One region of the Azospirillum sp. HJ39 genome, then DNA from elsewhere that is predicted to be linked to it. Evidence: riboswitches for the same ligand, from Rfam matches in the RefSeq annotation. Region 1 holds a riboswitch; each other region holds the start of a gene.
What was found. A riboswitch is a leader RNA that binds a small molecule or an ion and turns the genes downstream of it on or off. The one in region 1 is predicted to bind thiamine pyrophosphate.

Region 1 (5,794 bases):
CCCTGGCGCCGCTGTCCGGGCTGGCGCTGATGGCGGTGGTGTTCTTCGCCTTCCTGACCGGCCTGCATCTCGATCCGGCGGAGTTCCGTGGCCGGGGCGGCGCCTTCGCCGCCGTGGCGCTGTCCAGCATGCTGGTGCCCACGCTGCTGGGCGGCGCACTGGGCTGGTGGCTGGCCGGCGCCTTTCCGGCCATGACCGGGCCGCGCGCCACGCCGGGCCTGTTCGCCGCCGGCTTCGGCATCTGCGTCGGGGTCACGGCGCTGCCGGTGCTGGGCGCCATCCTGCGCGAGATGGGCCTGCTCGGCGATCGGGTGGGCCGGCTGGCGCTGGGCTATGCCGCCGTGAACGATGCGCTGCTCTGGCTGCTGATCACCGCCGTGCTGGCCTGGACGGCCGGAGATGGGGGCGCCGGGGGCGGGGCCGGTGGAGATGGCGGCAAGGGCTGGGCGGTCGCCACCGTGGCGCTGCTGGGCTTCGCCTATGTCGGGGTGACGGTGCTGGCGGTCCGCCCGTTGCTCGACCGGCTGCTGGAACGGGTGGCGCCGGACGGGCGGATGGGCGACACCGCGGTGGTCGTCACCTGTGCGGCGCTGTTGGCCTCGGCCGCGGTGACCGAACTGATCGGGCTGCATTACATCCTGGGCGCCTTCATCGCCGGCACCGCGATGCCGCGCCGCTTCGCCGCGGCGATCCTGGACCGGCTGGAGCATTTCTCCACCCTGATCCTGCTGCCCTTCTTCTTCACCCTGACCGGGCTGAAGGTGACGCTGACGCTGGACGACCCGGCGCAATGGGCGGTGTTCGGGCTGGCCAGCCTCGTCACGCTGGCCGGCAAGATGGCGGGGACCGCCTGGCCCGCCCGGTTGACCGGGGAGAGCTGGCCCGACGCGCTCCGGCTCGGCACGCTGATGCCCTGCAAGGGGCTGATGGAGGTCATCGTGCTGACCGTCCTGCTGGAGGCGGGGGTGCTGTCCGGTTCCTGTTTCTCGGCGATGGTGCTGATGGCGGTGACGGTGACCGCCCTGACCCAGCCGATGACCCGGCTGGCCGGACGATGGCGGCCGGCGAAGACGGAGGGGGTGGCGCTGGGCGGGTCCGGCCGTTAAATTGCCCCCTAGGCAACCGGCCGGCCTTTCCGTTAAAGAAGCCCAACCGTCCACCCCGACAAAGGGCATCCTCCCGTGCAGACTCCCACCCGTGACGAGTGGCTCGCCAAGGCCCGTACCCTGTCCGAAGCGCTGCCCTACATGCGCCGCTATGCCGGGAGCACCTTCGTCATCAAGTACGGCGGCCATGCCATGGGCGACGCCGGGCTGGCGGAGCTGTTCGCGCGCGACATCGTGCTGCTGAAGCAGGTCGGCATCAACCCGGTGGTCGTCCATGGCGGCGGCCCGCAGATCGGCCAGATGCTGGAGCGGCTGAAGATCAAGTCGAGCTTCATCGACGGCCTGCGCGTCACCGACAAGGAGACGGTCGAGGTGGTCGAGATGGTGCTGGCCGGCTCGATCAACAAGCAGATCGTCGCCGCCATCAACAGCGCCGGCGGCCGGGCCGTCGGCCTGTCGGGCAAGGACAGCAACCTGATCATCGCCCGCCGGCTGGAGCGCGTGCAGCGCGACCCCGACAGCAACATCGAGAGGGTGCTGGACCTCGGCTTCGTCGGCGAGCCCTACAAGGTGAACCCGCAGATCCTGCATGCGCTCGCCCAGTCGGACATCATCCCGGTGATCGCGCCGGTCGGCTTCGACGTGAACGGCGACACCTACAACATCAATGCCGATACGGCGGCCGGCGCCGTCGCGGCGGCGGTGAAGGCGGCGCGCTTCTTCCTGCTGACCGACGTTGCCGGCGTGCTGGACAAGAACAAGATCCTGATCGAGAAGATGTCGCTGGAGGATGCCCACAAGGCCATCGCCGACGGCACCGCGTCCGGCGGCATGATCCCGAAGATCGAGACCTGCATCGGCGCGGTCGAACAGGGCGTCGACGCCGCGGTCATCCTGGACGGCCGCGTTCCGCACGCGCTGTTGCTGGAAATCTTCACCGAGGGCGGTGCCGGCACCCTGATCGGCAAGGCCTGACGGCCCATATAGGGGGGAAACCGGCCAACCGCAGGAGGCCGGCCGTAGGGGAGGAAGCCGATGAGCGACCTGCGCAAGGAACTGCTCCGCCAGATGAAGGCCATCCGCGACCGGATGGACCCCAAGCTGGTGGAGCGTGCCAAGCTGGCGGTGTTCGGCAAGGTCCCTTACGACAGCGACGCGGCCAAGGAAGCGGTCGGCCATTTCCTCGATGCCCGGGATGACGGCGGCGCCTTCCGCCGCAAGCTGGAACAGGCGCTGAAGGCGGAAGGCGCGGCGCTGGATCTGGACGGCGAGCCGGCATCACCCGAGCCCACCCCCACCCCCACCCCCACCCCTGCCAAGCCGCGGCGGGGCGGCCGGGTGACCTGACCGCCCTTTCCCGGTGACGAGGGGGCAGGCCCCGTCCGTCCGGAGCCCCGTTTCCTGCCAAGTCCTGCCGAGTCCTGCCAATTTCGCAAGGAGCGCACCCTTGCTGCATATCTTCGTCAATGACGGCGGTCTGCTGCGCTGGGCGCGGGAGGCCACCGACGAGGCGGCACCGCTGCCCGAGGCCGCGGTCTGGCTCGACCTGATCAACCCGACGGCCAACGAGCTGGCGCGGGCGGAGGCGCTGATCGGCGCCAGCCTGCCGACCCGGGAGCAGATGGCCGAGATCGAGGAGTCGAGCCGGCTGCGCGTCACCGGCGGAGTGCTGACCATGACCGTCACCGCGCTGGTCTGGGCCGATACCGACGAGCCGCGCATCGCGACCGTCAGCTTCGTGCTGGCCGGGCGGCGGCTGGTCACCATCCATGACATCGACCCGCAGGCCCTGCTCGCCTTCCGCCGCCGCGCCACCCATGGGCAGGTCGCCGCGTCGCGCGGGGAGCTGGTGCTGGCGGCGCTGGTCGACGGCATGGTCGACCGCACCTCCGCCGTGCTGCGGCGGACGGGGGTGGAGCTGGACGTGCTGAACCGCCGCTTCTTCCGTGGCCGCAAGCTGCGCTCGCGCGGCGAGACGCTGGACGATTCGCAGACGCTGAAGCGAATCGGCCATGCCGGGCATCTGATCGGCAAGGCGCGGGTCAGCCTGGCCAGCCTCACCCGCATGACCGATTTCCTGGCGCGCGGCGACGGCTGGAACTCCGGCAAGGCGACGCGGCGCTGGGCCAAGACCGCGCTGCAGGATCTGCGCGGGCTCGACCAGTATGCCCGCTTCCTGGCCGGCAAGGTGGCCCTGGCGCTGGACACCGCGCTGGGCCAGATCAATGTCGAGCAGAACGAGATCGTCAAGATCGTGTCGGTCCTGACCGTGCTGCTGTTTCCGCCGACCCTGGTCGCCAGCATCGGCGGCATGAATTTCAGTGACATGCCGGGGTCGGACTCGCCGTTCGGCTATCCCTCGGCCCTGCTGCTGATGGTTCTGTCGGCGCTGCTGCCGATGATCTATGTGCGGCTGAAGCGCTGGATGTAGCCGGCGATTTCCACAATATGGCAGGCGGATCGTCTGCGGTTCTTTCCTTTTGACAGGCCGCGCCCGGCCCGGCAGGATGGGCGCATTCCAGGGGGGTCCCGACAGGGGGCTGAGATACCAACGGCCGGACGGCGCGACAGGCGCCCGGCGGCAGCGTGGTGACCCTTTGAACCTGATCCGGGTCATACCGGCGAAGGGAGGGACCTCGTGACGGGCCGCATCCGGCCCCGGCCTGCCGCATCCATCCCCTCATCGGGGAAGGGCCAGCACGAAGACACCGCACCTCCGTCCGCAGTCCCGGGTTTGTCCGCCCACCTCCGACGGAGAAACCCAATGCCCAAGGACTTCAACGAATCCGCTGTCCGCATCTCGACCGGCCCGCTGCCGTCGTCGCGGAAAATCCATGTGCCCGGCACCCGCTTTCCCGAATTGCGCGTCGCCCTGCGCGAGATCGCGCTGTCCGGCGGCGAGCCGCCGCTGGCCGTCTATGACCCCTCCGGCCCCTACACCGACGATCAGGTCGCCATCGACGTGCGGGCCGGGCTGGCCAGGCACCGCCGCGACTGGATCCTGGCGCGCGGCGATGTCGAGGCGACCGCGGGCAAGATGGCGGCCGGCGACGTGTTGCGTGCCCGGGGTGGCGTCGCGGTCACCCAGATGGCCTACGCCCGCGCCGGCATCGTCACGGCCGAGATGGAATACATCGCAATCCGCGAGAATCTCGGCCGTGCCGCGGCGCTTGAGGCGGCGAGGGACGGCGAGGATTTCGGTGCCGACATTCCCGATTTCATCACGCCTGAGTTCGTGCGCGACGAGGTGGCGCGCGGGCGGGCGATCATCCCGTCCAACGTCAACCACCCCGAATCGGAGCCGATGATCATCGGCCGCAACTTCCTGACCAAGATCAATGCCAACATCGGCAACTCCGCCGTGACCTCCTCGATCGAGGAGGAGGTGGAGAAGATGGTGTGGGCGATCCGCTGGGGCGCCGACACGGTGATGGATCTGTCCACCGGTGCCGACATCCACCAGACCCGCGAATGGATCCTGCGCAATTCGCCGGTTCCCATCGGCACGGTGCCGATCTACCAGGCGCTGGAGAAGGTCAAGGGCAAGGCCGAGGATCTGACCTGGGAGCTGTTCCGCGACACGCTGATCGAGCAGGCGGAGCAGGGCGTCGACTATTTCACCATCCATGCCGGGCTGCGGCTGGCCCACATCCCGCTGACGGCCAAGCGGGTGACCGGCATCGTGTCGCGCGGCGGCTCGATCATCGCCAAATGGTGCCTGGCCCATCACCGCGAGAATTTCCTCTACGATCATTTCGCCGACATCGTCGAGATCTGCCGCACCTATGACGTGGCGCTGTCGATGGGCGACGGGCTGCGGCCGGGCAGCCAGGCCGACGCCAACGACGCCGCCCAGTTCGCCGAGCTGGAGACGCTGGGCGAGCTGACCAAGCTGGCCTGGGCCCGCGATGTCCAGGTGATGATCGAGGGGCCGGGCCATGTGCCCATGCACAAGATCAAGCACAATGTCGAAAAGCAGCTGGCGCTGTGCGGCGAGGCGCCCTTCTACACGCTGGGGCCTTTGGTCACCGACATCGCGCCCGGCTATGACCACATCACCAGCGCCATCGGCGCGGCGATGATCGGCTGGTTCGGCACGGCGATGCTCTGCTACGTCACGCCGAAGGAGCATCTGGGATTGCCCGACCGCGACGACGTGAAGGCCGGCGTCATCGCCTACAAGATCGCCGCCCATGCCGCCGACCTCGCCAAGGGCCACCCGGCGGCCCGGCTACGCGACGACGCCATGTCGCGGGCCCGCTTCTCGTTCCGCTGGCGCGACCAGTTCGCCCTGTCGCTCGACCCCGACACGGCGATGGCCTACCACGACGAGACGCTGCCGGCGGAAGGCGCCAAGACCGCGCATTTCTGTTCGATGTGCGGGCCGAAATTCTGCTCCATGAAGATCACCCAGGAAATCCGCGAGGCCGCGGAGTCGGGCATGGCGGAGATGTCGTCGAAGTTCCGCGAATCCGGCGGGGAGATCTACCAGCCGGCGGCGGAGTGAAGTGGCGGGGAGGGGTTTGCCCCCTCCTAACCTCCCCCGCTCTCGCGGGGGAGGGACTGCCGCCGCCTTTCCCAACAAGGGCTTATTTCCCTCCCCTGCTCAGCGGGGGAGGGTTAGGGTGGGGGCCGGCCGCGCTTCCATTCACTCCGCGTAGCCGATCTCCAGCACCTCGATCTGCTCC
Region 2 (5,794 bases), 910 kb from region 1:
AAGGCCATGCTTGCCGGCGTCTTCGCCAAGGCGGCGGAGGCGAAGGGCAAGGCCGCCCGCAAGCCGGCGCCGTCCACCGCCCGCAACATACCCCCGGTGCCGGGCGGCGACCCTGCCGTCCGTCTCAGCCTGGCGGCGGGGATGGTGGGCGACGCGCTGGCCGGACCGTCCGGCGGCTCCCCTGCCGGCCTTGCCGAGCAATTGGGGCCGGCGATCCAGGCGCTGGCGCGTGACCTGGGGCGTCTGCTGGCGGCCTTCGGGATGGATGCGGACGGCGTGGCCGCGGCGGAAGCCGCGCTTGCCGGGCGTTTCGGCGATGCGGAGCGCCGGGCCGCGGTGACGGCGCTGGATGGTCCTGCCGGTGACTTTGGTCCGGTGACGGCGGACGCAGGTGCCGGGGATGTGGCGGTCGAGGTGCACGGCATCGGTCTCCGCGTGGCGGCTGGCCCTGCATCGCCCTGTTTCGAGGCGGCGGCCCTGGTCCTGGCGCATGTGCCGGCCGAGGGGGGGAGCGGCGGCTTTGCCGCCGCGATCGGCGCGCTGCGCTCGGCCATCCGGCCGGGCCGGGGGCTGACGGTCGAGGCCGACGGCATTCCCGCCGACGGCCTCGGCCCTGTCATGGAGGCGCTGGCCGGGGCGATGACCGGGCCGCCGGGCGGGCTGGAGGGTACGGTGGTCCTGTCGCCGCGCAACGTCCCGGCCGCAGGGGGGCCGCTGGACCTGTCGCTCACCCTGTCCGGGCGGCTGGGCGCCGGGACAGCGGTTCCGTCCGCTCCGCCCGCCGCCCCGGCCAAGGGAAAGCCGGTCGAGCCTTTCGGGGAGCGGGGGGTCGATGTCCGGATTTGATCTGTGGCATCGGCTGGCGGCTGGGAGGCTGGCCGCCCTGATGCCGGCTCTGCTCCTGCCGGCTCTGCTCCTGCCGGTTCCGATGGCGGCCGCCCCGGCGTTGGCCGGTCCGCTGGAGCGGACCGAGCCCGGCCATATGGCGCCGCCCCAGCCGGGTGCCGACCTTCCCTTCGCGTCGCCCATCGTGCAATTCGCGCTGCCGCCGCAATGGATGACGATCCGCTCCAAGGAGGACTGGCGCAAGGCCGGCACGTTCGAGAAGGAATTGAGCAAGGACTGCGCCGCCCTGCGCTTCGGCGAGATCACGCCGATGCGGTTCCGCGCCTATTTCAACGGGCAGGTGATGGGCGTCGCCTTCGGCCACGGCCTGAACCTGCACGATCCCGGCAAGAAGGCCGATCCCAAGAAGATCTACCTGTTCCGCAACGGCGATTCCGCCGGCTGCACGGTGCAGTCTATGGACAACAAGGATCCGCGCGTCAATCCCGCCGCCGGACAGGCCGCGACGCCGGCCGGCGGCGGGTTCAAGAAATACTGACCGGAGCCGTTCAGGCGCCCGTGTCCTCGCCCTCCTCGCCCCGCATCGGGCCGCCGAACACCTCCGGCCATGCCGCGATCAGGGCGGAATCGACGTCCTCCATCGTCACCAGCTGGCCCAGCGCGACGATGGAGGTGACGCCATGCCCGGCGATGCCGCAGGGAACGATGCCGCCGAAATGGCCGAGGTCCGGCTCGACGTTCAGGGCGATGCCGTGGAAGCTGACCCAGCGCCGCACCCGCACGCCGATGGCGGCGATCTTGTCCTCCTGGCCCTTCACGCCGCCATATGGCTGCTTGTCGACCCAGATGCCGACGCGGCCATCGCGCCGCTCCCCCCTGATGGTGAAGGAGGCGAGCGTGCGGATGATCCACTCCTCCAGGTCGTGGACATAGCGGCGGATGTCGGCGCCGCGCGCCTTCAGGTCCAGCATCACATAGGCCACCCGCTGGCCCGGCCCATGGTAGGTGTACTGGCCGCCGCGCCCGGTGCGGTAGACCGGGAAGCGGTCGGCCTCCAGCAGATCCTCGTCCCGGGCGCTGGTGCCGGCGGTGTAGAGCGGCGGATGCTCCAGCAGCCACACCATTTCCGGCGCGGTGCCGGCGCGGATCGCCTCGACGCGGGCCTCCATCTCGGCGATCGCCTCGGGGTAGGGGACAGGCCGGTCGGATATGCGCCACTCGACCGGACGGAGTGCGGCTGGGCGGGCGGCGGAGGTGTCGGACTGGATCGGACTGGCGGTCAGGCTGGTCACGGAGGTCATTCGATAGGGTCTCGGCAGAAGGGGCGGATAGAAGGGTTGGGCGGAAGGGGTGAGGGGCAGTTCGTTTTTTTTCGCGGATGATGATTGTAGCGCTTGATCGCCCCTCGGGAAGCTGATATCTACCCGCTCCACCCGATGAGGCGCGCAAGCGCAGGTCGGGGCTACCAGCCTCGTGCGGTCGTGGCGGAATTGGTAGACGCGCAGCGTTGAGGTCGCTGTGGGGCAACCCGTGGAAGTTCGAGTCTTCTCGACCGCACCACTCCCATGCAGATGGGACCATCCCGGGGATACGGGAACGACGAAAGGCCCGCAGGTCGCAAGACCGAGCGGGCTTTTTCGTATCCGCGTTCCGGAGCTTCCCTTGCCTGAGCCCCCCTTACCTGAGCTCGATATAGCGCTCCAGCGTGGCGCGGCGGAGCGCGCGGACGATGTGGGGGGCTGCACCGCTGGCGACGATGTGGCCGCCGGCCTCGCGGCAGCGGTTGGCCAGGATGAACAGCATGCCGATGGCCGCGGAGTCGATGAAGGAGACGAACCGCAGGTCCAGCGGCACCACCGGCCTCGCCAGGAAGTCCCAGTCGCGCAGCATGTCGTGGAAGCGGTTGCCGTCCTCGTAGGTGCAGCGGCCGGACAGCAGGATGCCGTCGTGGTCGCCGACGGTGGCGAAGGCGTACTCCATCGTCGCTTCCGGTCCCTTTTTTCGATGATGCGGCGTGCCGGCATGGGAGCATGAAGGGTTGCGGCGGTGCAAGCCCATGCTGCGGAAGGGGCTATCCGGTTCGATCCGGGCTGGACAAACGGGAAAAGGCGCCCCTGGGTCCGTCCCGGTGTCGCCGGTCCTGCCGCAGCGGGGCCGCGATTCCGCTTGTAGGGCCAGCTGAATGTTGGCATAAGGCAAAAACATAGGCCTGGGGTGCCGTGCGGTGGTCGCACGGCTGAGAACACACCCATCGAACCTGTCTGGGTAATTCCAGCGAAGGGAGCCGCCGCATGATCGATGCGCCCGAACCACATCCGTTTTCCGTTCCCGAATCGGGAGCCCGCCCGTCCGTCGCCATCATCGGCGCCGGCTGCATCGGCCTCGCCGTTGCCTGGAGGCTGGCGTCGGCCGGCTGCCGCGTCGAGTTGTTCGAACGGGGGGAGGCCGGTCGCGGCGCCACCCATGCCGCCGGCGGCATGCTGGCCGCCTGCGTCGAGACCGAACCGGGCGAGGAGGGGCTGCTGCCGCTGACCCGCGCCTCGCAGGCGCTGTGGCCCGACTTCGCCCGCGACCTGGAGGCGGCGAGCGGCCAGCCGGTCGATCTGCGCAGCGAAGGCACCATGGTCATCGCGCTCAATGCCGACGATGCGGCGAAGGTCCGCTTCCTGCATGGCTTCCAGCGCGATCTGGGATTGCCGGTGGAATGGCTGGGCGGGGCCGAGGTGCGGCGGCGCGAGCCGTACCTGCAACCCGGCGTCGCCGGAGCGCTGTTCTGCGCCGGCGACCATCAGGTCGACAACCGCAAGGTCGCCGCCGCCTTGCGCCGCGCTGCGGAGGCCGCCGGTGCCCGCCTGCACGAACGATGCGGCGAGGTCGCGCTGGCGATGGAGGGCGGTGCCGCCGCCGGGGTGCGCGTCGCCGGAACCCTGCACCGGGCCGACCGCGTGGTGCTCGCGGCCGGCGCCTGGTCGGCCGGGGTGCCCGGCCTGCCCCCCGTTGCAAGGCCGCCGGTCCGGCCGGTGAAGGGGCAGATGGTCTGCCTGCGCATGGACCCGCGGCTGCCGCTGCTGCGCCATGTGGTGTGGACGCCCGGCACCTACCTGATCCCGCGGCTCGACGGCCGGCTGCTGATCGGCGCCACGACGGAGGAGCGCGGATTCGACGACCGCCTCACCGCGGGCGGCCAGTTCGCCCTGCTGGAGGGGGCATGGCGGGCGCTTCCGGGCATCGCCGAGCTGCCGATCGAGGAGGCCTGGGCCGGCTTCCGGCCCGGCAGCCGCGACGATGCGCCGGTCCTGGGGGAAAGCGGCATTCCCGGCCTGATCCACGCCACCGGCCACCACCGCAACGGCATCCTGCTGACCCCGGTGACCGCCGACGGCATCGCCCGGCTGGTGCTGACCGGGGAGACCGACCCGCTGCTGCGCCCGTTCGCCGCCGACCGCTTCGTCCTGGCGGGAGCCGCCGCATGAGCGCCGTCCTCCGCGTCAACGGCCGCGACGAGCCGCTCGCCGCCGCCTCGGTCGCCGACCTGCTGGCCGCCCGCGGCATCGCCGAGGGAACCCGCGGCGTCGCCGTCGCCCTCAACGGCACGGTGGTTCCCCGCCGGCAGTGGGCCGGCACGGCGCTCCGGCACGGCGACAGCCTGGAGATCGTCCGCCCGATCCAGGGCGGCTGAGCCAGGGCGACCGCCCCCCGACATCCCCCTTCCCCCGAAAAAGGGGGGAGCACCTTTGCGAAGGTCCTTACTTCCATGTCCCAAACCACGTCCGCCGATCCCCTTGCCATTGCTGGGCGCAGCTTCGGGTCGCGCCTGTTCCTGGGCACCGCCGGCTATCCGAACCAGCAGGTCATGCTCGACGCGCTGGCGGCCAGCGGCAGCGAGCTGGTCACGCTGGCGATTCGGCGCATCAGCCTGGACGGCTATTCGGAAAGCCTGGTCGACGTGCTGGCCCGCGCCACCGCCGGTCGGCCGGTCGGGCTGCTGCCCAACACCGCCGGCTGCATGACCGCCAAGGAAGCGGTGCTGACCGCGCAGCTGTCGCGCGAGGCGCTGGACACACCCTGGATCAAGCTGGAGGTGATCGGCGACCGCGAATTGCTCTATCCCGACGTGGAGGAATTGCTGCGCGCGACGGAGGAGCTGGTGAATGACGGCTTCGTCGTGCTGCCCTACTGCAACGACGACCCGGTGACCTGCCGCAAGCTGGCCGACCTGGGTGCCGCCGCGGTGATGCCGCTGGGCGCCTTCATCGGGTCGGGGCTGGGCATCCGCAACCCGCACGCCATCGAGACGATCTGCGCCCGCAGCCCGGTTCCGGTGGTGCTGGACGCCGGCATCGGCACCGCGTCGGACGCCGCCCGCGCGATGGAGCTGGGCTGTGCCGCCGTGCTGCTGAACACCGCGGTGTCGAAGGCGCGCGATCCGGTGCGGATGGCGGCGGCGATGCGCGACGCGGTGAGCGCCGGCCGCGGCGCCCATCTTGCCGGCCGCATGCCGATGCGATCCCATGCCGAACCGTCCAGCCCGCAGATGGGCCTGATCGGGGGGTGACGCCACGGGGAGAGAGGTGCGCTGCCCATTCGGCCGCTTGATCCTGCGGAGCGGCTGACGCAGGCTGTGGCGCAGCATCCCCTTGCCGGAGACCCCAGCCTTGCCCGCCACCTTCGAACCCCGTGCCGCCGACTGGAAGGCGCGCTGCCTCGCCTCGTTCGAACAGCAGCCGATCTGCAGGACGCTCGGCATCGAGTTGACGGCCATCGAGCCCGGATTCTGCGAGATGCGGCTGCCCTTCCGCGCCGACCTGACCCAGCAGCACGGCTTCTTCCATGCCGGCATGGTCAGCACGCTGGCCGACAATGCCGGCGGCTATGCCGCGCTGAGCCTGATGCCGGCCGGGGCGGAGGTGCTGGCGGTCGAGTTCAAGATCAACCTGATGTCGCCGGC
Region 3 (5,794 bases), on a different replicon from region 1:
ACCAGGATCGCCAGCAGCGTCAGGTACAGCACCCCCAGCGCCACCGGGTAGGACAGCACCGACGACACGCCCACCTCGAACAGCGCGATCAGCAGTGCCCCCACCACCGCGCCGGGCACCGATCCCCAGCCGCCGATCGTCACCGCGATGTAGGCCTTGAGGATCAGGTCGCCGCCCGAGGTCGGGGTGACGAAATAGCGGTTGGCGAGCAGCAGCCCGGCCGCACCGGCGCAGGCGGCGCCGATGGCGAAGGTGAGCAGGATCATCGCGGTGACCGGCACGCCGCAGGCGCGCGCCATCTCCGGGTCCTGCGCCGTCGCCCGCAGCCGGCGGCCGAGCTGGGTGCGGGCGAACACCCATTGCTGCGCACCGATCAGCAGCGCCGCCACCGCGATGATGGCGAGCGATTGCACCGGCAGCGCCAGCCCGCCGACATGGAGAGTGTCGTCGACGATCAGCGGTGGGGCGGCGCGCGGCTCCGGCCCGAACAGGATGGCGGCGCCGTTCTGCAGGACGATGCCGACGGCGATGGTGCTGATGAAGACCGACACCGGCGGCCGGCGCCGCAGCGGCAGATAGGCCGCCAGCGCCAGCAGCAGCCCGAGCCCGGCCATCAGGACCAGCACCGCCGGCAGCAGCACGATGCCCGGAAGAGGAATGAGCGGCGCCAGCGCCACCGCCAGCAGCCCGCCGGCCATCACGAGGTCGCCCTGGGCGAAATTCACCGCCGAGGTGGCGTTCAGCACCAGCACGAATCCGAGCGCCACCAGGGCGTAGGCCGCCCCCAGCGCCACGCCGTTGACCAGCAGTTGAAGCGCCGCCATCCGTCACTTCGCCGCAAGCGTCGGGTCGTCGTAACGCTTGACCAGCGCCGGCACACGGCTGGTCCCGTCATAACAGACGATGACGGCGGAATGGGCCATGTTGCCCTTGCCGTCCGACCGGTAGGTCATGGCGAGGCCCTTGAAGCTTCCGGCCGCCAGCGCCTTGCGGATGGCGTCCGGGCTGCGGGCGCCGGCCTTCACCGCCTCCAGCACCATGGTCATGCCATCATACTGGCCGAGCGCGAAGGCGTCCGGCTCCTTGCCGAAGGCGGCGCGGTAGGCGTCGGTGAAGGCCTCGACCTCCGGCGAGCCGCCGGAAACCGGCGAGGCCGCCGTCTCGGCGCAGACGCCCTTCAACTCCGCCGGCTCCAGCAGGGCCGCGGTGCTCGGCTGGTGCATGGCGGAGCCGGCGACGATCGGCACCGTCACGCCGCTGGACGCGGCCTGCTTCAGCAGCAGCGCGGTCGGGCCGGAATGCAGGTGCAGCACCAGCACGTCGGGCTTGGCGGCCAGCGCCTTGGTCAGAACCGGCAGCAGATCCTTGGCGGCGGGGTCCACCCCCTCCTCGAACACCGGCGCGACGCCCAGCGCCTTGAAGGCGGCGTCGAGATGCGTCTTGCCGCTCTGGCCGTAGGCGGTGGTCTGGTAGATGACGGCGGGCCGCCGCTTGCCCAGCTCCTCCACCACATAGCGGGCATGGGCGGATTTGGTCACCGCGTCGCCGGGGAAGAAGCGGAAGACCCAGGGGTTGCCCTGCTCGGTGATCGACGCGGTGCCGGAGACGGTGACAAGGGGCAGCTTCAGCTCCTGCGCCAGCGGCAGCATCGCCAGCATCTGGGTGCCGAGCATGCTGGCGGCGACCGCGCCCACCGTGCCGCCGCCGGCAGCGCGCTCCAGCGCAGTCACCGCCGCTTCCGGCGAGGTGCCGGTGTCGACCACTTCGGATGCGATGGCGATGCCGGCCGGGGTCTGCTTCAGCGCCAGCACCGCGCCGTTGCGCTGGCTGGTGCCCTCCAGCGACAGGAAGCCGGTCAGCGGCACCAGCACCGGAAAGGACAGGGCATCGTCGGCCCGGGCGCCGGTGTATGGCAGCGCCGACGTGGCCGCCAGCAGGCCGATCAGAAGGGAAAGCGTGCGCCGCATGACCTGTAACTCCCTACGCGCGCCGGCAGCGTGGCGACGCGGAGGAACGGAGCCGCCTTGCGGATCCGGTCGGCTCCCTTCGCCGGCATGACCCGGATCAGGTTCGATGGGTGTGTCTCAGCCCATGCGTCCGCACAGCATGCGTCGGCACAGGCACCCCAGCCGTGAACGAACGGCGAGAGTGTCGCCGCCAAGCGCCTATTGTCAAGAACCCAGCCGGCGGCGTGCCATCATCGTTTCACGATGCAGGATATAGAGACCGCTGCCGATGATGACCATGGCACCGGCCAGCACCGGCACCGTCGGCAGGTCGCCGAACACCAGCCAGCCGAACAGGCTGGCCCACACCATGCCGGTATATTCGAACGGCGCCACCACCGCCGGCGGCGCCCGGCGGAAGGCCTGGGTCAGCAGCACCTGCGCCCCGGCGCCGAGCATCCCCACCAGCGACATCAGCCCCAATCCGAGGGCGGTCGGCGCCGTCCAGACCGGGACCGCGAGCGCGCCGCTCACCACCGTCGTCGTCAACAGGAGATAAAGCACGATCGATGCGCTGGTCTCGGTCCGCGACAGGCCACGCACCGCCAGCGCCGCCAGGGCATAGAACAGCGCGGCGGCCAGACCGACCAGCACCGGCACCAGCGGCGCCCCGGCCGACGGCTGCGCCATCACCACCACACCGCCGAATCCCACGACCACGGCGGCCCAGCGGCGCCAGCCCACCGGCTCGCCCAGCAGCGGGGCCGACAGCGCGGTGATGAACAGCGGACCGGCGAAGCTCAGCACATAGACGTCGGCGAGCGGCAGTTCCCTGAAGGCATAGAAGAAACAGCCCATCGAGATCAGGCCGGCGAAGGAGCGCCAGACATGGCCCCAGGGCCGCCGCGTCCGCATCGCCGCGATCCCGCCGCCGCGCACCAGCGTATAGCCACCCACCAGCAGGAAGGCGACCAGCGAGCGCACGAACATCAATTGCGGCACCGGGTAATCGGCCGTCAGGACCTTGATAAGCGTATCCATCGCCGCGAACAGCAGGATGGCGATCAGGAAGCAGCCGACGGCGTAGGGAACCGAATCGGTCTCGGCTGGCAGCAGATCGGCGGTCTCGGCGTCGGTCATGGCAGGGAATCGGGACGGCAATGGCGGAGGTTGCCCACATTATGGGCAATCCTTGCCGCGTCCCAATGCCACAACCGCAGGTCAGACCGGCGCAGCGCTTCCGCCGCCCGGCCGGCCGCTCAGCCGATCACCGGGTCAGCACCATCACCAGCCGTTCCACCGGCGCGTCGTTGACCAGATGCGAGTCCACGATCTCGTCGATGTCTTCGGGCGTCTCAGGGCGATACCAGATGCCCTCCGGATAGACCACCATCAGCGGCCCGGCGGAACAGAAGCCGAGGCATCCGGTCATCGCCATGCCGATGTCGGCCAGCCCCTTGCCCTGGATTTTCTGGTCCAGCCGCTGCCACAGCGGATGCGCGCCCTTGGCGGCGCAGCTGCCGCGGGGATGGCCGGGCGGGCGCTGCTGGGCGCAGCAGAAGACGTGGTGGCGGAAGGTCTGCGGAATGTCGAGCGGCATCGGGCGTGCTCCATAGCCATACAGTTTGTATGGATAAGGATCATGCCAGATTGCTGCGCCGCGGCAAGATTTTTGTAACGCTTCTAAGTTCGGGATCCGCCTCGATCCGCCTTCCGACGAAATGCTTGGTCAGCGCAGGGGTTGCCGGTTAAGACTCCAGGCATGGGTTGATCAGGAGACGCCGGTGGTTCTGAGCGGGTCGGTCAAGGGACAGCCGGGCGCCGTGCCGGGCTGGGTCGGGTATGCGCTGTTGCCGGTCCTCAACCTCGTCGCGGCCTTCGTGCTGTCGGGGCTGGTGATCCTGGTCATCGGCGAGAATCCGGTCGACGTGCTGTCGCTGATGCTGACGGAGGCGGTGGGCTACCCGGAGGCCATCGGCTACACCCTCTATTACGCCACCGACTACATCTTCACCGGGCTGGCGGTCGCCATCGCCTTCCATTGCGGGCTTTTCAACATCGGCGGCGAGGGACAGGCCTATCTGGGCGGGCTCGGCGCCGGGCTGGTGGCGCTGGCGCTGACCGGCTGGCCCTGGCCGGTGGTGGCCTTGCTGGCGGTGCTGGCCTCGGCGCTGTTCGGGGCCGCCTGGGCCTTCGTTCCGGCCTGGCTGCAGGCCAAGCGCGGCAGCCATATCGTCATCACGACAATCATGTTCAATTTCATCGCCGCCTCGCTGATGACCTGGCTGCTGGTGGACGTGCTGATCCGCCCCGGCAGCCAGTCGCCGGAAACCCGAGAGTTCGATCCCGGCGTCTGGCTGCCGTCGATGGACCGGGCGCTCGGCTGGTTCGGCGTCGCCATCCCGGCTTCGCCCCTGAACCTGTCCTTCCTGTGGGCGCTGGCCTGCTGCGCCCTGTTCCATCTCTTCCTGCGCCGGACCCGCTGGGGCTACGAGTTGCGGACCGTGGGGAGGAACGAGCGCGCGGCGGTCTATGCCGGCATCTCACCCGCCCGGAACATCATCGTCGCCATGCTGATCTCCGGCGCCCTGGCCGGCTTCGTCGGCGTCAACGAGATCCTGGGCGTCCAGCACCGCGTCATCCTGAACTTCACCGGCGGGGTCGGCTTCGTCGGCATCGCGGTGGCGCTGATGGGGCGCAACCATCCTGTCGGAATCATCCTGGCGGCCCTGCTGTTCGGCATCCTGGCACAGGGCGGCGGCCAGCTGTCCTTCGACTATCCGACGATCAACCGCGAACTGGTGATGGTCATCCAGGGTCTGGTCATCCTGTTCGCCGGCGCCATGGAAAACCTGTTCAAGCCGCAAATCGAGGCGCTGTTCCGCCGCCGCGGGGCGGCAACGATTCCAGCCGGCCCGACCGAAGCCGGCCCCGGCGGAACGGGGAGGAGCTGAGCGATGGAGGAGGCGCTTCTGCTGGCGTTGCAGCTGCTCGGCGCCACGATCCGCGTGGCGACGCCGCTGGTCCTGGCCGCCTTCGCAGGCCTCTATTGCGAGCGGGCGGGCGTGGTCGACATCGGGCTGGAAGGCAAGATGCTGGCCGGCGCCTTCTTCGCCGCCGCCGTCGCCTCGGCCACCGTCAACCCGTGGCTCGGGCTGCTGGCCGGCACCGCCGCCGGGGTGGCGCTGGCGCTGGTCCACGGCTTCGCCTGCGTCACCCACAACGGCAACCAGGTGGTGTCGGGCATGGCGATCAACATCCTGGTCGCCGGGCTGGCACCGACGCTGGCCTATGCGTGGTTCCAGCAGGGCGGACAGACCCCGCTGCTGCCGTCCGCCGCCCGCCTCCCGACGGTGGATTTGCCGGGAATGGACGCGCTGGCCGGCGTGCCGGTGCTGGGGCCCGCCCTGCAAATGGTCTGGCGGGAGCTGATCGACGGCAACAACATCCTGATCTGGGTGACGCTGGCGCTGGTGGTGACGACGCAATGGGTGCTCTACCGCTCCCGCTTCGGGCTGCGGCTGCGGGCGGTCGGCGAGAATCCGGCGGCGGTCGACACCGCCGGCCTGTCGGTGGCAAAGCTGCGCTATCAGGCGCTGCTGGTGACCGGCGCGCTGACCGGCATGGCCGGAGCCTATCTCTCCACCGGGCACGGGGCCGGCTTCGTCCGCGACATGACCGCCGGCAAGGGCTACCTGGCGCTCGCGGCGCTGATCTTCGGCAAATGGCGCCCCGGCCCCACGCTGTTCGCCTGCCTGCTGTTCGCCTTCACCGACGCGGTGCAGGTCCGCCTCCAGGGCGTGGCGCTGCCGGTGATCGGCGTCATCCCGGTGCAGTTCATCCAGATG
Region 4 (5,794 bases), 1.0 Mb from region 1:
CGGCGTTCAGGCGTTGCGAAACGAACGGGGGCGTCCGGCGGGGCGCCCCCGTTCGTTTGCGTTTCAGGGTTTCAAGCGGCGCTGCGGGCCGGGTTGGCGCTGTACAGGTTTTCCTTGACCGGCGTCACCGAGCGCACCTGATAGCCCGGCCGGGCGCTGAAGCGGCGGTTGGCGCGCTCTGCGGCCTCGCGCTCCGACTCCGCCCACACCAGATAGGTGCGCCCGCGCACCCATTCGGCGGCCAGCGGATGGGCGGCATCGATCTCGCCGATCTGCTGGTTCACCACGGTGACCAGCCATTCCTTGTCGCCCGGATTGCGGCGGTCGGTCAGGATCAGGATCTGCGGGCGGCGCTTGGACTGCGCCTCCGTCAGGCGCTGTTGCACTTCGGCCTGCTTGCCGCGCAGTTCCACCATGCCGCGCACCAACTCCCCGATCTCGGCATGGAGAGCCTCTTCCTCGCGGTGCAGGCGGTGGATGGTGGCATCAAGCTTGTCCAGGTTGGACCGCACGCCGCGGACGCGCAGGCGGGACTGCGACACCCGCTGCTCCACCGCCAGCAGCAGGTTGCCGAGCCATGCCCCGATGGCGACGATCGCCAGGACGATGATGAAGTTGATCATCATGTTTGGGCACCGGCCTTCGTCCGCGCGGTCGCCGGGCCGGATGGCACCCCGCCCTTGCGCGCGTCGCCGCGCATGAAGCTCTTCTGGAACCCCATCTTGAAGGGAAACGCGACCTCGACCATCTGCCGGGCCTCGTCGAAGCTGGAAGCCCAGACCTCCGCCACGTTGGCGCAGCGCCAGATCGGGTTGACCGCCGCCCGTTCCCCGCCCGCTCCCGATGCGGAGGACGCCTTCTCTTGGGTGACCGTGGCGGCGAACTTCATCAGTCCGGCCTGCGGGTCGCCGACCTCGTGCACGAACAGCGGCGGCTGTTCGGCCAGATCCTTGATCAGCTTCTCGGCCTTGCGGATGTCGGTTTCCAGCCGGTGGCGGTCTGACGACTGGCTGTTGCGGCGCTGGACCAGCTGGTTGACACGGTTCTGCAGGTCCTGCGCCTCGGCATGCAGCACATAGATCCGGTTCTCGATCTGCTCCAGGCCACTGCTCTTTTCCAGGATGTTCGGCAGGAAATCCTTCAGCATCATGGCGACCGGGACGGCGGCCAGCATGATGACGACGATGGCGATCAGGAACAGCGTCGTGTTCGACATCCGCCCGCCCGTTCTCCCCCTGAAACCTGTGCCGTCCCGTCCGCCGGACGCGGTGGAAACGGCGCAGCCACAGACGAACGAGAATCAACAAACAATCCGCATCCGTCAACGAATCGTCACGGTTCGGTCCGATTTCATCCTGCCCGACCAGGCCACGGCGCGGGTGGCCGCAAGGTCTCAGGACAGCGCCATCTCCGCCACCCGTTTGACCGCGTCGCGCACCGGCCCCGGCCGCGGAACGTCGGCGATGGTGGTGAACCAATGGGCGGGCGGATTGCGGCCGGCGGCGCGGCTCCAGGTCAATGACCGCAGCACCGCCTCCGCCTCCGGCGTGGGCGGCTGCGCCGGGTCGATGCCGTTCATCACCGCCCAGATCCCGGCCCAGCAGCGCCCGACCGACCAAGGATTGTAGCCGCCGCCGCCGACCGCCAGCACCCGCGGCGCCAGCGGCAGCAGAGCCGCCACCGCATTCCACAGCGCGCGGTTGGATAGCTCCAGCCGGCTCAGCGGATCCTCGGCCAGCGCATCGGCCCCGGTCTGGATCACCATCGCCTGCGGACGGAAGGCACGGGCCAGCGGCAGCACCGCCGCCTCCATCACATGCTCCATCTCGCTGTCGTTGAAGCCGGGCGGCACCGGCAGGTTGCGGGCCATCCCGCCGGCCCGGTCCTCGGCCCTGCCGGTGTAGGGCCAACGCCCATCCTCGTGGACCGAGACGGTCAGCACCCGGTCGTCGTCGGCGAACGCCTCCTCCACCCCATCGCCATGGTGGGCGTCGAGATCGACATACAGCACCCGCTCCAGCCCATGGTCGAGCAGTTCCAGGATGCCGAGCACCGGCGCGTTGAAGTAGCAGAATCCGCTGGCCCGGTCGCGGCGCGCATGATGGGTGCCGGCGGCCGGGGCATAGACCAGACCGGCTGGCCGATCCCCCAGCAGCCGCGCCGCCTGGAGGGCCGAGCCGCTGCTGTGGGCCGGCCGCCGGTACATCTCGGCGAAGACCGGGTTCTCCAGCTTGCCGAGATTGTGGCGGGCCGCCGTCGCCTCGTCCACCCGCTGCTCCGCCTCCGCCCGCTTCAGCGCCGCGATGTAGTCGAGGGTATGGAAGCGCGCCAGTTCGCGTTCGCTGGCGACATGGGTGTCGAGATAGACCTGATCCGGCAGCCATCCCATGGCGCGGCTGAGGTCGATGGCGGTCGAGACGCGCGGGATCGCCAGCGGGTGCTTCGGCCCATAGGTCGAGCCGCGGTAGATCTCGCCACCGATGAACAGCGGGGTGCGGAACGGCGTGGTCAGGGGAGGAACTCCGTCATGTCCCCCGGAAACTAGGCGGCGTTGCCGCCCGGTCAAGCGCCGATGGTGCTTCCGCAGGATGGGAGGCGGTGCCGGCGATGCTTGCGGTCACGGATCGTCCGCGCCTATAGTCGCCGCCTTCACTGGGGGGAGCCGATGGGCGGCTGAGAGGTCCCGTTGCGGGACGACCCCTGGAACCTGATCCGGTTCATGCCGGCGTAGGGATCAGTGATGCCAGATAAGACGCATCCCCGGACCTGTCCCTCCTCCCCGCGCTCATGTCCGCGATGACCCCCCTGTCGGTCACCATTGCAGGGGCGCGGCTGACCTATGGCGGCACGCTTCTGTTCTCCGACCTGACCCTGGACCTGCCGGCGGGGAAGACCACCTGCCTGCTGGGCCCGAGCGGTGTCGGCAAGACCACGCTGCTGCGCATCCTCGCCGGGCTGGCAGAGCCGGAGCCGCCCACCGCCGTCGTCACCGGCGACCGCCGGCCGCTGGCCGGCCGCATCGCCTACATGGCGCAGCAGGATCTGCTGCTGCCCTGGCTGACCGTCCTCGACAATGTGCTGCTGGGCGACCGGCTGCGCCACCGCCGGCCCGATGCCGCGCGGGTGGAGCGCGCCCGCGCCCTGCTGGAGCGCGTCGGGCTGGCGGGCCGCGAGCGCGACCGCCCCGCCGCCCTGTCCGGCGGCCAGCGGCAGCGCGTGGCGCTCGCCCGCACGCTGATGGAGGACAAGCCGCTGGTCCTGATGGACGAGCCCTTCTCGGCGCTCGACGCCATCACCCGCCTGCGTCTCCAGGAGACGGCGGCGGAGACGCTGGCCGGCCGCACCGTGCTGATGGTCACCCACGACCCGCTGGAGGCGCTGCGGCTCGGCGACCGCCTGCATGTGATGACCGGCCGTCCCGCCACCATGGGGCCGGCGCTGGAGCCCGCCGGCGCGGTCCCGCGCCGCGTCGACGATCCCGCCCTGCTGGCGCTCCAGGCCGAGCTGCTGCGGAGGCTGGCGGAATGAGGGCGCTGCTGCGCGCCGCGGTCACCCTTGCCGTGCTGGCCGCCGGCTGGCAGGCGCTGGTCTGGGCCACCGGCCTGCCGCGCTACCTGCTGCCCGGCCCGCTGGCGGTGGCCGACGCCATGCGGCGGCAGGCGCCGCTGCTGCTGAGCCATGGGCTGACCACGCTGGCGGAGATCCTGGTCGGGCTGGTCGCCGGCGTGGCCCTGGGCACGGTCAGCGCGCTGCTGCTGGCGCGCTTCCGCACCGCCCGGCGCTGGCTGATGCCGCTGCTGCTGGTCAGCCAGGCGATCCCGGTCTTCGCGCTGGCGCCGCTGCTGGTGCTGTGGCTGGGCTACGGCATGGCGTCCAAGATCGCCATGGCGGTGCTGGTCATCTATTTCCCGGTGACGACGGCGCTGTTCGACGGGCTGCGCCGCACCGATCCGGGCTGGCTCGACCTTGCCCGTACCATGGGCGCCTCGCCCGCCGCCATCCTGTGGACCATCCGCCTGCCGGCCGCCCTGCCCGCCTTCTGGTCCGGCGTGCGGGTGGCCGCCGCCGTGGCCCCCATCGGGGCGGTGATCGGCGAATGGGTCGGCTCCTCCTCCGGCCTCGGCTACCTGATGCTGCATGCCAACGCCCGCATGCAGATCGACCTTCTGTTTGCCGCCGTGCTGGTGCTGGGGCTGTTCGCGGTGACGCTCTATGCCGCCGTCGACGCGCTCGCCCGGCGCGCGCTGCCCTGGCAATCCGATACCCAGCCGGCGGATGACGCCGATCCATGACGCCGATCCATGACCCACCCCCCGAAGGGAAGAGACGCCCGATGAAGCACCTGTTCGCCGCTGCCCTGATGGCCGCCAGCCTGATGACCGCCAGCCTGATGACCGCGCTGCCGGCGCTGGCCCAGGACAAGCTGTCCGTGATGCTCGACTGGTTCGTCAACCCGGACCATGCCCCGCTGGTCGTCGCCCAGGAGAAGGGCTTCTTCAAGGATGCCGGGCTCGACGTGACGCTGACCGCGCCGGCCGATCCCAACGACCCGCCCAAGCTGGTCGCCGCCGGCAAGACCGACCTCGCCGTGTCCTACCAGCCGCAGCTGATCCTGCATGTGGCAGAGGGGCTGCCGCTGGTCCGCGTCGGCACACTGGTTTCCACGCCGCTGAACTCGGTCGTCGTGCTGCGCGACGGGCCGGTGAAAACGCTGAAGGACCTGAAGGGCCGCAAGATCGGCTTCTCCATCGCCGGCTTCGAGGACGCGCTGCTCGGCGCCATGCTGGAGAAGCACGGGCTGAGCCTGAAGGACGTCGAGCTGGTGAACGTCAACTTCTCGCTGTCGCCGTCGCTGCTGTCGGGGCAGGTCGACGCGGTGGTCGGCGCCTTCCGGAACTTCGAACTGAACCAGATGGAGATCGAGAAGCATCCCGGCCGCGCCTTCTACCCCGAGGAGGAGGGCGTCCCGCCCTATGACGAGCTGATCCTGGTCGCGCAGAAGGGCAAGACCGACGACCCACGCTTCAAGCGCTTCCTGGCGGCGGTGGAGCGGGCGACGCTCTACATCCTCAACCATCCGGAGGAGGCGCAGGCCGCCTTCGTCAAGGATCGGCCGGAGCTGAACGACGAGCTGAACCGCCGCGCCTGGGCAGACACGCTGCCGCGCTTCGCCCACAGCCCGGCCGCCCTGGATGCCGAGCGCTACACCCGCTTCGCCGAGTTCCTCAAGGCGCGCGGCCTGATCAAGACGGTGGCCCCGGTCGACCAATATGCGGTCGTGGTGAAGTAAGCCGCACCCTGCGGCGTTGCCAACCGGCCCGGCGGAGCGTTACCTAGAAGGCAACCGCTCCGCTGCCGCATGGCAGCCATGGGGCAAAGGACGGCAGGCGGTCGGAAAAGACCGCCGGAAAAAGACGGGAGACGCCGGGAAATGCAGATCAAGACCATCCTGCTGCACATGGCCAACGACGACGCCCACGCCGGCCGCCTTGCCGTCGCCGTGGCGCTGGCCAAGCGCTTTTCCGCGCATATCCAGGCGCTCTACATCGCCACCCCGGTGTCGATGCCGGCGGGCGCCACCGGCCGCGCCGCCTCCTACGGCTTCATGGCGGAGGCCACCGCCATCGCCCATGAGAATGCCGAACGGATCGAGCGGGAAGTGCGCCAGGCGTTGGACGGCCTGTCCTATGATTGGTCGGTCGAGGAGGGCGACCATGTCGAACTTCTGACGGAACGGGCCTCCTACGCCGATCTGGTCGTGGTGGCGCAATCGGCCGCCGTGCGCGCGGGGGAG

Region 2: another riboswitch for thiamine pyrophosphate. It lies ahead of thiO (glycine oxidase ThiO); the one in region 1 lies ahead of thiC (phosphomethylpyrimidine synthase ThiC).
Region 3: another riboswitch for thiamine pyrophosphate. It lies ahead of ABMY26_RS28120 (ABC transporter substrate-binding protein); the one in region 1 lies ahead of thiC (phosphomethylpyrimidine synthase ThiC).
Region 4: another riboswitch for thiamine pyrophosphate. It lies ahead of ABMY26_RS20900 (ABC transporter ATP-binding protein); the one in region 1 lies ahead of thiC (phosphomethylpyrimidine synthase ThiC).

The regions. Positions count from the first base shown of each region.
Region 1 is NZ_CP167911.1:610,682-616,475, forward strand. Features, by position in the region: gene ABMY26_RS16280 (cation:proton antiporter) at 1-1,106, shown strand, start outside; gene argB (acetylglutamate kinase) at 1,182-2,081, shown strand; gene ABMY26_RS16290 (hypothetical protein) at 2,142-2,453, shown strand; gene ABMY26_RS16295 (magnesium transporter CorA family protein) at 2,554-3,537, shown strand; TPP riboswitch at 3,623-3,740, shown strand; gene thiC (phosphomethylpyrimidine synthase ThiC) at 3,871-5,613, shown strand; gene greB (transcription elongation factor GreB) at 5,755-5,794, opposite strand, start outside.
Region 2 is NZ_CP167911.1:2,754,689-2,760,482, reverse strand. Features, by position in the region: gene ABMY26_RS26470 (hypothetical protein) at 1-846, shown strand, start outside; gene ABMY26_RS26465 (hypothetical protein) at 833-1,384, shown strand; gene lipB (lipoyl(octanoyl) transferase LipB) at 1,395-2,147, opposite strand; tRNA gene ABMY26_RS26455 (tRNA-Leu) at 2,322-2,406, shown strand; gene ABMY26_RS26450 (STAS domain-containing protein) at 2,524-2,826, opposite strand; TPP riboswitch at 3,047-3,146, shown strand; gene thiO (glycine oxidase ThiO) at 3,138-4,319, shown strand; gene thiS (sulfur carrier protein ThiS) at 4,316-4,525, shown strand; gene ABMY26_RS26435 (thiazole synthase) at 4,601-5,401, shown strand; gene ABMY26_RS26430 (PaaI family thioesterase) at 5,502-5,794, shown strand, end outside.
Region 3 is NZ_CP167912.1:98,728-104,521, forward strand. Features, by position in the region: gene ABMY26_RS28115 (branched-chain amino acid ABC transporter permease) at 1-824, opposite strand, end outside; gene ABMY26_RS28120 (ABC transporter substrate-binding protein) at 828-1,967, opposite strand; TPP riboswitch at 2,025-2,138, opposite strand; gene ABMY26_RS28125 (DMT family transporter) at 2,172-3,086, opposite strand; gene ABMY26_RS28130 (ferredoxin) at 3,214-3,546, opposite strand; gene ABMY26_RS28135 (ABC transporter permease) at 3,731-4,900, shown strand; gene ABMY26_RS28140 (ABC transporter permease) at 4,904-5,794, shown strand, end outside.
Region 4 is NZ_CP167911.1:1,619,785-1,625,578, forward strand. Features, by position in the region: gene ABMY26_RS20885 (hypothetical protein) at 72-626, opposite strand; gene ABMY26_RS20890 (hypothetical protein) at 623-1,216, opposite strand; gene ABMY26_RS20895 (acetoin utilization protein AcuC) at 1,394-2,566, opposite strand; TPP riboswitch at 2,646-2,752, shown strand; gene ABMY26_RS20900 (ABC transporter ATP-binding protein) at 2,797-3,528, shown strand; gene ABMY26_RS20905 (ABC transporter permease) at 3,525-4,292, shown strand; gene ABMY26_RS20910 (ABC transporter substrate-binding protein) at 4,334-5,290, shown strand; gene ABMY26_RS20915 (universal stress protein) at 5,432-5,794, shown strand, end outside.